Regions from separate parts of the Mucilaginibacter gynuensis genome, predicted to be linked through region 2. Evidence: riboswitches for the same ligand, from Rfam matches in the RefSeq annotation. Region 2 holds a riboswitch; each other region holds the start of a gene.
The links. Region 2 has a riboswitch for S-adenosylmethionine ahead of ABD894_RS20430 (cysteine desulfurase family protein). Riboswitches for the same ligand answer to the same signal wherever they lie in the genome.
Positions count from the first base shown of each region.

Region 1: linked by a shared signal. The riboswitch ahead of metH (methionine synthase) and the one ahead of ABD894_RS20430 (cysteine desulfurase family protein) in region 2 are both predicted to bind S-adenosylmethionine.
Region 3: linked by a shared signal. The riboswitch ahead of ABD894_RS05580 (SusC/RagA family TonB-linked outer membrane protein) and the one ahead of ABD894_RS20430 (cysteine desulfurase family protein) in region 2 are both predicted to bind S-adenosylmethionine.
Region 4: linked by a shared signal. The riboswitch ahead of ABD894_RS00735 (protein-disulfide reductase DsbD N-terminal domain-containing protein) and the one ahead of ABD894_RS20430 (cysteine desulfurase family protein) in region 2 are both predicted to bind S-adenosylmethionine.

Region 1 covers NZ_BAABFT010000016.1:22,101-26,047, forward strand. Annotated here, with positions in the region: gene ABD894_RS22440 (hypothetical protein) at 1-532, shown strand, start outside; gene ABD894_RS22445 (Bax inhibitor-1/YccA family protein) at 648-1,382, shown strand; SAM riboswitch class I at 1,676-1,788, shown strand; gene metH (methionine synthase) at 1,944-3,947, shown strand, end outside.
Region 2 covers NZ_BAABFT010000013.1:27,088-31,034, forward strand. Annotated here, with positions in the region: gene ABD894_RS20420 (DUF5690 family protein) at 1-1,006, shown strand, start outside; gene ABD894_RS20425 (TIGR03364 family FAD-dependent oxidoreductase) at 1,003-2,127, shown strand; SAM riboswitch class I at 2,309-2,423, shown strand; gene ABD894_RS20430 (cysteine desulfurase family protein) at 2,530-3,666, shown strand; gene ABD894_RS20435 (peroxiredoxin) at 3,704-3,947, shown strand, end outside.
Region 3 covers NZ_BAABFT010000002.1:547,844-551,790, forward strand. Annotated here, with positions in the region: gene ABD894_RS05570 (hypothetical protein) at 1-348, shown strand, start outside; gene ABD894_RS05575 (KTSC domain-containing protein) at 912-1,361, opposite strand; SAM riboswitch class I at 1,761-1,869, shown strand; gene ABD894_RS05580 (SusC/RagA family TonB-linked outer membrane protein) at 2,326-3,947, shown strand, end outside.
Region 4 covers NZ_BAABFT010000001.1:196,937-200,883, reverse strand. Annotated here, with positions in the region: gene ABD894_RS00740 (peroxiredoxin family protein) at 1-608, opposite strand, end outside; SAM riboswitch class I at 858-973, opposite strand; gene ABD894_RS00735 (protein-disulfide reductase DsbD N-terminal domain-containing protein) at 1,510-1,956, opposite strand; SAM riboswitch class I at 2,053-2,166, opposite strand; gene ABD894_RS00730 (hypothetical protein) at 2,339-2,821, opposite strand; gene ABD894_RS00725 (Hsp70 family protein) at 2,974-3,947, shown strand, end outside.

The DNA of each region.
Region 1 (3,947 bases), on a different contig from region 2:
TGATTATATAGCATCAGAGGATGAGCTATCACCTTTTTATGCTACGCAGTACAACGAGTTTGAGTTTGATAAGCAGATCTATAATTACCTGCTTCACCCGCAATGGGATACCTTTGGCTCAAATACCCTGTACCTGAAGGTGCTGTTTGTTGATTACGATAAGGGCTTTTCCATTATTGAACTGATTGGCGAGTGGAACGATGCCATCAATAACGATATTATGCTGATGAAGCGCGAACTGCTGGAGCTGATGATTGACGCTGGCGTAACCAAGTTTGTGCTGATCGGCGAAAACGTGCTGAACTACCACTCGTCCGACGATTGTTATTACGAGGAATGGTTTCAGGATGTGGAAGATGGCTGGATTGCCGGTGTTAATTTTCGCGACCATGTGATAGCCGAGTTTAAGCAAAACAATATCGACTATTACATCAACTTCGGCGGCGAACTCGATAACCTGAGCTGGCGCGGATTAAAGCCGGTACAGGTATTTAAAAAGGTAGAAGAACAGCTGATGAAAAGGCTTAATTGATTAAACCATCGGGCCCGAAATTCGTCTAACTGTTATAACAACAAATTAGCCGCGGTAATTATTTTAAGCAGGGTAATTTTTAGTAAATTCGTACAATTTAAACCATATAATAAAAATGGAGATTAATAAAAGTAATTACACTTATGATAGTGTATTTGTAAATGAAGATGCAGCTGCATCGCGCAAATTTATTGCGAACGTGTTTTTATGGATGTTTGTGGCATTAGGTATATCGGCAATATGCGCGTGGGTGTTTGCGCACGACAAAACGCTGATCAGTTCATTGGTTGATTTTAATACAGGCCGCAGAACAGGCTTGGGTACAATCGTTATGTTTTCGCCGCTGGCTTTTGTTTTAACGATGAGTTTTGCATTCAATCGCCTGTCATTTGCCATGCTGGCCGTGTTCTTTTTAGGTTTCGCGGTAATGATGGGCATTAGCCTTAGTTTCATATTTTTAGCTTATACAAGCGGAATGATCTATGGTACTTTTATTACCGCATCGGTAGTATTCGGTATAATGGCTATAGCGGGTTATACTACCAGCCAGGATCTTACCAAATTCGGTTCAATTTTAGGTATGTTCCTGATAGGTATTGTTGTAGCCTCAATTGTTAACTGGTTTATCGGCAGTTCCGGCTTAAGCATGATCATCAGCTATGTAGGTGTTGCTGTATTCGTTGGCTTAACCGCTTATGACGTACAAAAACTAAAACGTATTGGTGCCGGTTTAGAGTACGGCGATCAGTCAACTCAAAAAATAGCGATCATGGGTGCATTAACCCTGTACCTTGATTTTATCAACCTGTTCTTGATGTTACTGCGTGTATTCAGCGGCAACAGAAAGTAATAGTATTGATTATACAATATTTGAAAAGCTGCATGTAAATGCGGCTTTTTTTGTGGACTCACCCGATCTACGCTTCGCTGGATCACCCTCTCTGCTGCGCAAAGAGGGCTTTGTTTTGAATGTTACGGAACATGTAATACTTATACCTTCTTTTTCGCTTGCGAAAGAGAGGGGCGCCCAGCGAAGCGTAGGCGGGGTGAGTTAAAACCCTTCCTGCAACAATATTGCATTTCGCTTATATACATAAGCCAAAAGCCTATTGCACATTAAAACTTTATTATGCACCTTTGTGCTGCTTATGGAGAAAGACGGAGGGATTAGACCCTGCGATGTCTTAGCAACCTGTACTTACAAGGTGCTACATTCTACTTAACAAGTCAACTGGACCGGTTAGGAAAGATAAGCGAAAGTCAAATACACACGCCCGACTTTTCGAGATAAGCTGTTATAGTATCAAGTAATTAGTATCAGGTATCAAGTAGTTTTTACTGTTGATCACACTGTGCTAATCACGCGGGCTCATAAAGTCTTGCTACTTGATACTCGCTACTTGATACCAAAATGGATATTAGAAAAGAACTACAGAAACGCATTTTAGTGATTGATGGGGCTATGGGTACCATGATACAACGGTACCAGCTCACCGAGGAGGATTTTCGTGGTGAGCGTTTCCGCGATCATATATCCGATTTAAAAGGCAATAACGATTTGCTGAATATCACCCGCCCGGATGTAATTAAGGCTATTCATGCCGAATACCTGGATGCCGGGGCAGATATCATCGAAACCAATACCTTCAGTACCCAACGCATTTCATTGGCCGATTACCACATGGAAGAGCTCGACTATGAGCTGAGCTATGAGGGTGCCCGCATTGCCCGTGAGGTGGTTGACGAATATAATATAAAAACACCCGAAAAACCGCGCTTTGTTGCCGGTGCCGTTGGCCCAACCAACCGTACGGCTTCTATATCGCCGGATGTGAACGACCCGGGTTACCGCGCGGTATCATTTGATGACCTGGCCGATGCTTATTACGCGCAGGTACGCGGACTGGTAGACGGTGGATCGGATTTGCTACTGGTGGAAACCATATTTGATACCCTGAATGCCAAGGCGGCATTATTTGCCATACAACGCTACGCCGAAGAAAGCGGCAAGCATTTGCCTATCATGATATCGGGTACTATTACCGATGCTTCCGGCCGCACCCTTTCGGGGCAAACGGTGGAGGCATTCTGGAACTCTATCCGCCACGCCAACCTGCTGTCGGTAGGGTTAAACTGTGCTTTGGGCGCCAGGGAAATGAGGCCTTATTTGGAAGAGCTGTCTGAAAAAGCAGAGGTATACATATCGGCCTACCCTAACGCTGGCTTGCCAAACGAGTTTGGGGCCTATGATGAAACCCCGCACGAAACCGCGCACCAGGTTGACGATTTTATAAAAGCCGGCATAGTAAATATTGTGGGGGGGTGTTGTGGCACTACGCCCGAGCATATCAAGTGTATTGCCGATAAAGCAGCAAAATTCCCTCCGCGCAAAATCCCCGAAATAAAACCCTTTTTACGCCTAAGCGGACTGGAAGCAGTTACGCTTACGCCCGAAACCAACTTTGTTAACGTTGGCGAGCGTACCAACATCACCGGTTCACCAAAATTCTCCAAACTGATACTTGCCGAAGATTACGAGGCCGCGCTAACAGTTGCCCGTCAGCAGGTAGAAGGCGGCGCGCAGGTGATCGATATTAACATGGATGAGGGGATGATTGATTCGGAAGCCGTGATGGTGAAATTCCTAAACCTCGTAGCATCCGAACCGGATATTTCCAAACTGCCTATCATGGTAGATTCATCCAAGTGGACGGTATTGGAAGCCGGGTTGAAATGCCTGCAAGGCAAGGGCATCGTTAACTCCATATCCCTTAAAGAGGGCGAAGAAAAATTTATAGAGTACGCCCGTAAGATACAAAGTTATGGCGCTGCTGCCGTAGTAATGGCATTTGACGAAACCGGTCAGGCCGATTCGCTGGAACGCCGTAAAGAGATCTGCCAGCGCTCATATAATATACTGGTTAACGAAGTTGGTTTCCCTCCGCAGGATATTATCTTCGACCCAAACATACTTACCGTAGCCACCGGCCTCGAAGAACATAATAACTACGCGGTAGATTTTATTGAAGCTACCCGCTGGATAAAGCAAAACCTGCCTTACGCTAAAGTAAGCGGTGGGGTGAGTAACATTTCGTTCTCGTTCCGCGGTAATAACGTGGTAAGAGAGGCTATGCACTCGGCGTTCCTGTACCATGCCATTAATGCCGGTTTGGATATGGGCATTGTAAACGCGGGGATGCTTGAAGTATACGAAGAAATTCCGAAAGATCTTTTGATACTGGTAGAAGATGTATTGCTTAACCGCCGCCAGGATGCTACCGAGCGACTGGTAGAATATGCCGACACCATTAAGAGTAAAGGTAAGGAGATTGTTCGTGATGAAGAATGGCGTAAAGACCCGGTGGAAAAACGCTTGTCGCACGCGCTGGTAAAAGGCATCATTGAGTACCTTGAT
Region 2 (3,947 bases):
GCTGGGTTTTGCATTTGTACCTGCACCTTACAATATAGTTTTTCTTTTTATCAACGGTTTTCCGCTCGGTATGATATGGGGGTTGGTCTTCGGGTATCTCGAAGGCCGCCGCTCAACCGAGTTTATGGCAGCCGTTATGTCTATAAGTTTAATATTCGCGTCGGGTTTTGTAAAAACGGTGGGGCGTACGCTGCTTAGCGCGTTCCATATAAACGAATATTGGATGCCGTTTATCACCGGGGCTATTTTTGTGCTGCCTCTGCTGCTGTTCGTTTTTTGTTTGGAACTGATACCACAACCATCCGCGGAAGATAAACAACAGCGTGCCGAGCGCACACCTATGAACGCCGCCGAACGCAGGCAATTTATCATACGTTTTTTGCCGGGTATTATTCTCACGCTTATCATTTACGTATTGCTCACCATAATGCGCGATGTACGCGATAATTTCGAGGTAGAGATATGGGCCGATCTGGGTGTGAAAAGCAATAGCATTTATACTAATATCGATACGCTTATCTCTGTTATTGTACTGGTAGCCATGAGCTTGCTCATCCTCATTAAAAAGAACTTACGGGCATTCAGCGTTATTCACCTCATGATCATCGGCGGCTGTGTGCTGGTAGGCGTGTCAACCATATTGTTTGATCTGGAAGCCATCAGCGCAATAACATGGATGACTATGGCCGGATTAGGTTTATACCTGGGTTATGTACCTTACAACGCTATTTTCTTCGAGCGGATGATCGCTTCATTTAAATACCGAAGCAACGTGGGTTTTGTGATGTACATAGCCGATGCCGCCGGATATTTGGGCAGCGTAAGCGTATTACTTATCAAAGAACTTGGCAGACCTACCATTAGCTGGGGCGCGTTTTTTAAGGAAGGCGTTTTGATCGTTGCCATAGTTGGCGGCGTAAGCGCGGTAATGTCATTAATATATTTTTTACAAAGTGCGCGAAAAAGTAACAAAAGCGCCAAAAATTTAAACATCATCACGGTATGAAACAAAAGTCGGCAATAGTTATAGGAGCAGGCATAGTGGGCCTTGCAACGACAAGGGCACTGGCTACACGAGGTTATAAAGTCACCGTATTTGAACGTAACGAGCGTGCTGTGGGTGCATCAATACGTAATTTTGGTATGGTGTGGCCAATAGGGCAGGCCACCGGGCCAATGTTTGAAAGGGCCATGTTATCGCGCAGCATCTGGAAAACAGTTTGTACCGAAGCCGATATTTGGCATGACGAAGTTGGCTCGCTGCACTTGGCTTATCACGATGATGAGCTACAGGTAATTGCCGACTATGTGGAAGCCAACAAAAATGACCGCGACTGTGCCTTACTTACACCGGCCGAAGCGCTGCAAAGATCACCGGCTGTAAACCCGGATGGTTTAAAGGGTGCTTTATGGAGCGGTGAGGAAATGATCATCGAGTCGCGGGTAGCAGTAGGGCAGGTGGCCGCATACCTTGCCGGCAAGTTTGGTGTAGAGTTTCACTGGAACACGGCCATAAGCCAAATTCAAGCGCCAAAGGTTTACTCCGGTAAACGTACCTGGGAGGCCGACGAAATATTTGTATGTAGCGGTGCCGATTTTGAAACCCTGTATCCCGAATTATTCCTGCAAACCAATATCAGCAAATGTAAATTGCAAATGATGCGTTTGGTTACCCAGCCCGAAGGTTGGCGCATAGGTCCGTCGCTTTGCGGTGGTTTATCTATGATCCATTATCCGGGTTTTCAAATCGCGGCATCATTGCCTGCGCTTAAGCAACGTTATGAGGAGCAATATGCTGAACATTTAAAATGGGGCATCCACGTAATGGTATCGCAGAATGGCGGCGGCGAGCTCACCATAGGCGATTCGCACGAATATGGTTTGGTGCATGACCCGTTCGATAAGGAATTCATTAACAAACTAATTACCGATTACCTGCATACCTTCGCTACTTTTAAAGACTGGAAACTGTTGCAATCGTGGCATGGTATCTACCCCAAAATGATGAACGGCGAAACTGAATTTATAACCGATCCGGAACCGGGTGTAACCATTATCAACGGTGTTGGCGGCAACGGGATGACGCTGTCATTCGGTCTTTGCGAGCAATATTTTGCGGGCAGATGATCTGCTAATTGAGCTTTTCAACAACCTAAATAGAGAAAAAAGCGTCTGGTTTAATTACCGGGCGCATTTTTATTTAGCTGTAAATCAGTATTAAATAAATTATTTCAAATAAAAACTATAAAATCTATGTAAATAGTAGTTTAAATATGTATGTTTGCATCATAATAATTGTTCTTTATTATACTTATCCAGAAAGACAGAGGGAAAGGCCCTATGACGTCTTAGCAACCTGTACCGGCTCTTGAGCTTGTAAAAGGTGCTAATTCCTGCTCCGCCACAAAGGAGGAAGATAAGATGACAAATATTTTAAGACTCGCTCAGTAGCTTTTCTTTTTTGCCTCTTTTCCGGATAAGTCGATACAAAAACATAACTGTTAACGATTTATAAAAAAGAGAAACAAAATGAGAATTTACCTTGATAACGCCGCAACTACTCAACTCGATAGCGAGGTATTTACCACCATCACCCCTTACTTACTCGAATTTTTCGGAAACCCTTCGTCGCATCACGAGCATGGCAGGCAGGTAAAAAGCGCTATTGAGCAGGCAAGGCAAACCATTGCAGGTTTACTGAACGCCTCGCCAAACGAGATCATCTTTACCAGCGGCGGCACCGAGGCCGATAATACTGCCATACTATCAAGCGTACGTTCTCATCAAATAAAACACGTAATTACTACGCCCTTTGAGCACCACGCGGTACTGCACACACTGGAAGAGCTGCAAAAACAGGGCGAAATAAAATTAAGCTTCATCAATATAGATAGCAGGGGTAACCTTGATATCGATCACCTCGAAACCTTGTTGCAAAACAATACACGTTCGCTGGTATCGGTAATGCATGCCAATAATGAAATTGGTAACCTGAACGATATCGAATTGATCGGCGAGGTCTGTTGTAGCTACAGGGCAATTTTTCATTCAGACACAGTTCAAACCATCGGGCATTACCGCCACGATCTGTCAAAACTAAAAACGCATTTTATAGCAGCTTCGGCACACAAGTTTCATGGGCCAAAAGGGGTAGGTTTTCTTTACTGCCGCGATGGTGTACAGCTTTCGAGGTTATTACATGGCGGCTCGCAGGAGCGCAAATTAAGGGCAGGTACCGAGAATATTCACGGTATAATTGGTTTGGCAAAAGCGTTGGAAATAGCTTACCGCGATATTGATGAGCATCAAAAATATATACAAACATTAAAAAACAGGATGATCTATAAACTACAGGAGCAGGTTGGCGATGTATATTTCAATGGTAATTCGGCCATTGCAGATAAAAGCCTTTACACTGTGCTAAGCGCGAGCTTGCCGGTTAACGCCAATGCTTTCGATCTGTTAGCTTATCTCGATCAAAACAATATATCGGTATCAGGCGGCAGTGCCTGCTCTACCGGTTCGGCATCGCATGTATTACAGGCCATCAATGCCGATGCATCGAGGAACACCATTCGTTTTTCGTTCAGTAAATACAATACCGCTGCCGAAATTGACCATGCAGTAAGCGTATTGGCAGCAGTTTATGATTCGGTTGCCGCATAATTAATTAGGATACAAACAACATAAATACATAATCACCATGAGTTTACGATTAGGAGACAAAGCGCCCAACTTTACGGCGCAAACATCATTAGGCGAAATCGATTTTTACGAATTTTTAGGGGACAGCTGGGGCGTGCTGTTCTCGCACCCTGCTGACTATACACCTGTATGTACTACCGAGCTTGGCCGCACGGCATCATTAAAAGATGAGTTTGATAAACGCGATGTAAAGGTAGTTGCCTTAAGTGTTGACGGAGTAGAATCGCACAAAGGCTGGATAC
Region 3 (3,947 bases), on a different contig from region 2:
TTGGATGGATTTAACTTAAGTGACGAATCAAAGAATGAACCTTTAAAGTTGAATCAAATTTATTATTTAGAAGAAAGTTTAACGAAAATTGAAAATGAAATAGGCCACTATGTAACTCCAGAAACCGCTCCTAACATAACAGAGATTATCGAAGATGTTGAACATTTAAAAAGTCAGTTAGGCAGAAAGAGTCAGGAGTGGGTTGCTAAAAAACTTGCCAATATTTTAGCCAAAATCACGAAAGAGGGGCCGGATATTTTGAAAGGAATTTTCAAAGAAACGGGTAAGCAGATCATGATACAAGGTATTAAGTTTTTGTTGGAAAATGGAAACATGTTAATTAATTAACTACTATAATAAGGTACATTTTATTCTTAATTCTTATCGCTTTTCGCGTTAAGGATTGAAGTGGGTACCGGCCTTAGCGCTTAAGGCCTGAAGGCGTATGAACGTAAAGCCTGACCCGACGAAGGAGGGTAACGCCCATCTATTAAATCAAAGATTAAAAAATTGCGGTATTGAAATTTCAAGTTAATAGCGCTGCCAACTACCGTAAAAATGGAACAACTTGGGGACTGTCAGAATTATTTTAACGCGTAGAGATTGCTTCGTTCCTCGCAATGACGAGTTTTCAAAAATGCTTACAAATGGGTTCATCCTGAGCCTGTCGAAGGATCGTGCGCAGAGGCTATCACCCACGTATCCTTCGACAAGCTACCCATGACATGTTTGTAAGTAATTGATTATCAAATATATTTTTCACATGTCATTGAACCCTTAGAGGCCACGGATTTTAAAACTCAGGCTGACAGTCCTACGTAAAAAACCCCAAACCTTCTCCCCTATGGAAAGAAAATTTGGGATCATATATTTTCTTAAATCCTGAATCTCTATTCTTGTATCTAAACCGACTACGCCGATGCTACCAGCTTGCTTACGCTGCGGTAAACGTAGTTGTTGAAGATATGCCTGCGGGCGAAACGGCCGGGTGAATCGGCGTTGATGAGCTTTACATAGATGGCTTTTGGCACGTCGAAATATTCATATTCGTTGCCATCGGCAAAGCTAACTTTAAGCACTTGTGATTTGTATTCAAAATCAACCATGGCCGATGCGGTTGTGGTCGCGGTGTATTCGGTGATAGACTGGGCACGGGTTTCGGGAGCAATACTCACCAAAAAGTGATAGGCTTCGATAATAGTCTTACTTTTTTCTTCGGCAGCTAACTTGCTTTCTTCGCTTTCCTGAAATTTATCGGGGTGCCAGGCTTTCATCAAACCACGGTATACCGATTTTAGTTCCTGTAGTTCGGCGGCTTCGTTAACGCCCAATAATTTCCTGTAGTCTACTATCTTTTTCATGCTTTCGTTCGTTTTATGTTATTACGTAAAAAGATGAAAGCCTTGATATTAAGCCCAATCTCCCCCCGAAAATAATTTTGCAAAGGTACGCTTTATACACCACAATTTTAAGCACCGGTTCACTATTATCAATTTGATAATATCCGCTTAAAATTTAGCGCCATTGGTAATTGCAATACACGGTGCAGATACAAAACTTTTATATGTATAAATACCTCAAGCTTTAAAACCTGCAATTTTTACACTATATAATTAACACAATAAAATATACTTGTAATACAATTAATTATACCACCATAAACCCAAACTGACAATAATCTGACAATAAAATATAATATCTATAGATTTAGTAGAATATATATTATATATTTGCAGCGTCAATCGTTCTTATACATCATTTAATTATCCAGAAAGACGGAGGGAAAGGCCCTGTGATGTCTTAGCAACCTGTACGCCATTGGTATAAAGGTGCTAATTCCTATCTGCCCCGTGGCAGAAAAGATAATGTTAACTCTGCAAACTGTTTGCGCTACAAGCAAGCATCTCAGCTTATCTCCGGCAATCTGTATAATTAATTAAAAATTTTATTTCTGTTCATCCATAATTGGGTGCGCCGCATTAGTTAATAATAACAAGCATATTCCCCACTATTAATATAACAAATAAGTAAATGAAAAAACGAAGTACTCACTTAAGTTTACCTACCTTAAAAACCACATCTAACGGTGCCTTAAGCACATACGTTTTCGCGCACATGGCTGTCATGTGTTGTTGCAGCTAACAGGCTGCCAGGTTATTTGCACCGGTCTTAATATACAGGCTACCACAGCGAGTAACGCCAAACAATAAATATTTAACACCCTAAAGTTGATACTGCTTTTAAGCGGACTGGCTTTGCTATGCGCTTGTTTCACGGCAACATCAATACAAACGGGAGAAACACAAACACTCACAAACAATTGTCATGTTGAAAACTTACAAATTATTAGTGGCCCTGCTTTTGCCACTCCTTTTTGCCCAAACGCTTTACGCGCAATCGGTAAAAATAAGCGGTACGGTAACCGCCAAAACCGATGGCCTGCCCCTACCCGGCGTTAGCATCTCCATAAAAGGCAGCACCAGCGGTACCCAAACCAATGTGGATGGTAAATTTACCCTTACCGCCAAACCGAAGGATATTATAAATGTATCATACATCGGTTACAAAACACAGGAAATTGTGATAAGCGAAACCGAAACTACCTTGCAAATTGTGCTTGATGAACAGGCCAATTCGCTTAACGAGGTGGTAGTAACAGCGCTCAACATATCTAAAGAGAAAAAATCACTGGGCTACGCTGTTCAGGGTTTAAAATCGAAAGATATATCAGAGGCTAAAGAAACCAATATTATCAATGCTTTATCGGGTAAAATAGCAGGTGTAAACGTTACCAGCAGCCAGGGCGATATGGGTTCGGCACGTATCATTATACGCGGCGAAACTTCTATTGCCGGTAACAACCAGCCGTTATTTGTGGTAGATGGTGTGCCTGTAGATAACGCCCAAAACCAGGGCACCAGCGGGTCAAGGGATTTCGCCAACGTACTGTCCGACTTAAATTCAGAAGATATTGAATCGTTAACTGTGCTGAAAGGTCCTAACGCGGCAGCATTATATGGTTCACGTGCGGCAGGTGGTGTTATACTCATCAAAACCAAATCGGGAAAGAATAGCAAAGGTTTAGGCATTACGCTTAACTCAAACACCAGCTTTTCGAGCCTGCTTACCTTGCCCGATTATCAAAACGCTTACGGACAAGGCTCTAACGGTAAATTCAGTTACGTGGATGGTAAAGGTGCTGGTATTAATGATGGTGTAGATGAAAGCTGGGGCCCTGCATTGGATGGCCGCCTGATCCCTCAATTCTTCTCGAATGGTAAAGCAGAGCCTTTTGTAGCCCACCCTAACAATGTTAAAGATTACTTTAACACCGGTTATACATACAACAACGGTGTGGCCGTTACCGGTTCTGATGAAAAGTTCGACTACCGTTTATCATACAATAACCTGCATCAAACAGGCGTAGTGCCCAATTCATCGCAAGGTAAAAACGCTTTCGCGCTCAATACTACCTATCGTGTAAACGATAAACTGACTATTAACGCGGTGGCCAACTACATTAAGGATGATGCCGATAACCTACCCGGCGCTTATGGCAAGCGCGCTACCAGCACCATGCTACAATTCACATGGTTCGGTCGCCAGGTTGATATTAACCAGTTAAGGAATTATCGTAATGCCGATGGCAGTACCTTTAACTGGAACAACAGCTATTACAGCAACCCATACTTTGTAGCCTACGAAAATACCGTTGCACAACACCGCAACCACTTTTTAGGCAATGTGGAATTAAACTACAAGATCATCGACGGACTGTCTGCCAACTTCCGTATAGGTACCGATCAATATACCGACAGGCGCAAGATCAAAGTTGCCTACGGTACAAACGGAACCCCATTTGGCTCGTACGAAGAAGATGCCTACAACTTTAACGAAACCAATGCCGAGGGGCGTTTACAATACACCAAAAAACTTAACGACGATTT
Region 4 (3,947 bases), on a different contig from region 2:
AGCGCGAACTCGTTGCCTTGTATAGTACCTTCAATTTCGCGGCTATCGCCTACCACCGTCATTACCACGCCGGTAAGTTTGTTGCCTTTTTGTTTTAACAGGGCTATTGAAGCTGGCACAGCCTCTTTGCTGTATAATTTAAGCTCCCATTTACCGGTAAGATCTGCTGTAGGAGCAACATCTTTACCAGGCTCAACAAAGCGATAAGTTTTACCATGCTCAGCTGTAAATGGCAACGCGTTACCACGGAAGTTGGGCACCAGGCTGCGATATTCGCCGCTTAGGGTTCCGTCATCGTTTATTTTGGCAACGAGGGCCGCGTCATAAGTATTCATTTTGATAAATACCGAATCTTTACCCAGCAGCTGTACGTGGAAGTTATCGCGGCGTGAACCGTTTAACAGGGTAAATACGGCATGCTCGGCATCTTTACCTTTCAGCTCGAAGTTGAACGGCACTTGCGATTCGCTTACGGTGAATACACCGCGCCAAACACCTTCTTTAATAAATTTTGCAGGCGGGTTTTTATCGCCGGCTAACGCTGTACCACTTAGCAACAATCCCAATGAAAGGTATTTTGCTTTAGATAGATAATTTTTGAAGTTCATTTTTTGTGTGATTTATAGTTGTTAAATTTTGTTTACTGCTTAATTGAACATTAAGTAGTGTGCTTAAATTTGAGGCATAAGCAGTCCCTTACCCGCAGCTAAACAGCTACAGCTCACGGTAAATAATTCCGATAAATTTTATGCGGAGAAACCCCGGGGAACTACATGCACATACAACAACATCGCACGGTGGTTGCGCTTGATTGTTTGGCTAAAAAGAGATAATTCAAATTTTGCATAACACTAGTTAATTTATATTTCCGGAGGAACATCCCTTCGGAAAAAAGTAAAGCACTTATTTCATTACTGAATGAAAAGTTGCTAGAAGATCATCGAGACTTCCTCTCCCTTCTTCTTTATAAATCAACTAATTAATGGTGGGGTTAATTAGATGGCGTAAAGGTAACAATAAAAATCAATAATACAAGTTTATCTATAGAATTAGTAGTATTTATTTTTATTTAGTTTGATATATTGTTTAAATATGGATGACCAACATCCTGGACTGTTCGGAAAAGCAAGCTGAATGAAATTACCACCATTGCATAAAGCAATACCTCTTTACAGCCAGGATGCCGGACTTGTTTTTCAAGGCGGTATCCGGGTTAACAGACAGGTAAAAACTTTAATTACAACAGCAGCAACCGGGTAAAACTGCTAAGCAATAGCTGTTTAAATAGCGCAATGCGGTTTGATCATCAAAAATACCGTTCTTCATTTGTTTATAAATTTAATTTCAGTTTGTCAGGATCAGATTTAAACCCACTGCCTTTCCTAATCGGTCAGCTTCACGGGTATTGCACTGTTCCCTCCTATTTATAAATCAATCGGTGGTATATTGATATATGTGTAAGGTTTAGCTATAATTATTATAGCAGTATTTTTTATTATTACGGGTATATTATTTTACCGCTACGGTAAATTCAATATCCTCGGGCGGCAGGCACTCTTTGTTGCTGCACGCTAAAAAAGTGATAGTGCCTTTTACTACCGGGTTGTTTTTATTAAGCTTTATTTTTTGCTGAAATATTACCTGTTTTTCAAAATAGGCAACGTTCACCCCAAAGTACTTTTCAAACTTTTTAATGGGTCTGGGTTCGGATGGTTTGCCTAACAGCGAAATATCTTCCGACGCGGCAAACTTTAGTTCTGTTTTGGTTGGCCCGCCTTCGGCAATGTTTTGCGAGTAAATGTGCCAGCCTTTATCAATGGTAGCCTTAACAAATATTACTGCCTCGTTATTGCCCGTTTTTTTAGCAGCGTAAGCCCATTTAACAGGTTCCTGTATCTGGCTGTAAGCGCCAAAGCTTAGTAGGAGTATAAATGATAATAAGTATATTTTTTTCATGCTTGTATAGCTGTTTTGTATGTCAAATTAATGTTCCTGGTATTTGACTTATCCTGAGAGGCAAAAAGAGACAGCTATGTATCTGGAAATCTTTTCATCTTATCTATCTCCGCATATCGCGAAGCAGGAGTTAGCACCTTTTACATGTATTAGGATGTACAGGTTGCTAAGACATCATAGGGCCTTTCCCTCTGTCTTTCTGGATAAGTACTATAAAGAACGTGTTATCTGATGCAAATATATGATATAAACTATAATATCTATAGAAATTATAGAATTTATTTCACTTTAATAAATTCTATAAACAAACTCAAGGGTTTTTTCATGCTTATTTATTACATATATTGCTATTAATGAGCAGCATATAGCATGTATTTTGGCTTTAGCCTTTACTGAATGAACCTATAAAGTATCCAACTATCAGCGCTACAACTATTAATATACATAATATGTACTGGCGTACTTTTAATGTATTAACCATTTTTTCAAGGTTACCTATCTGTGTTTGATTGGATAGTTTTTCGTTTTGCAGCTTCATGTTTTGCTGCTGTAGTTTGGCCAGTGTGCCGCCAACCTCAACACCCTTTTGCTGCTCTAACTGGTACCATTTGGTGAAGCCGCCTTCTTTAAGAAATTTTTCACCTTTGGGTTTCAGAATGAGTTTTTCAGGCAGTTCATAATCGCCATGCTTGCCCGATTCGGCTATAAACCCTTCCCTGGTTAGCGCCTTAACCATGGCAAAGGCCGCGGCCTCGTCCTGATCAAAAAGTTCAAGTAATTGTAAACGCGTCAGGCTGTCCGGAATCCCGAAGGCTTCCAGCAGGGTGTCAAGCATTTCGCATTCATACTCGTTAAGGTCTGTCATTCCTGCAAATTTAGCAATATACTTCCTAATATAATATTTAGTAATATTAAGTGGATGCAATTTTCGCTAAAAGTTAATTATCGTTTCGTTCACAGGCAATTTTTCCATATTTTCGTCGCCCTTTTAATTTTTTTACTGTTTTAATCCCTGCTATGAATAACTTTTTATACGGAATTGATTTTGGAACAACCAATTCGGCCCTGGCTATTTATAATGAAGACACAAAAGAGATACATAGCACCATTATTATTCCGTCGCTTATTTATTTCTATCATCAACAAGGCGCGGGTTATGTTGTAGGCGAAGAAGCGATAACAGCTTATCTGAACGACGATATGAAAGGGCGCTTCATCAAATCGGTTAAGCAAGTACTGTCAAGAAGCAGCTTTACCGAAACCCGTATCCATAATAAACGCTACAACGCGTCGGACCTCGTGGCTATCATTTTAAAGGAACTGAAAACCCGTGCTGATAAATTGATTAGTCAGGATTGCCAAAAAGCGATCATCGGTCGCCCCGTTTTTTTCGACGACAATGATGTACAAAAAGACACACTGGCCCAAACCCGTTTACGCAAAGCGGCCGAGCTTGCCGGTTTTGCAGCTGTTCGCTTTCAGTTTGAACCTATAGGCGCGGCCTTCGCTTATGAAAAGAGCTTGGTGAAAAAAGAAAATGTACTGGTTGCCGATTTGGGCGGAGGTACTACCGATTTCACTTATTTAGTGCTCGATCCTGAAAAGGTTGGCAGTAAAGACCGGAAGAATGATATGATGGCCAACAGCGGGATTTACGTAGGCGGCGACAGTTTTGATTCCGCGTTTATGTGGGAGAAAGGAACGCCCTACTTTGGTAAATATACCCAATACGAAGCCACTCCCGGCAAGGTATTGACCGTACCGAAATCGCTGTTCGCAAACATCTGCTCCTGGGAACGGATGAACTTTTTCAACGGACTGCGTATCCAAAAGGACATTGAAGATTACTATTATTTTTCGGGTAAAGACAGATTGTTTAAGAACCTGATCACCCTTATTGAAAACAACCTGGGTTATTCGGTATTCCAATCTATCGAAAAAACAAAGATCACCCTCACAAGCGCGGAAGCGGCCCAATTCAGTTACTATAA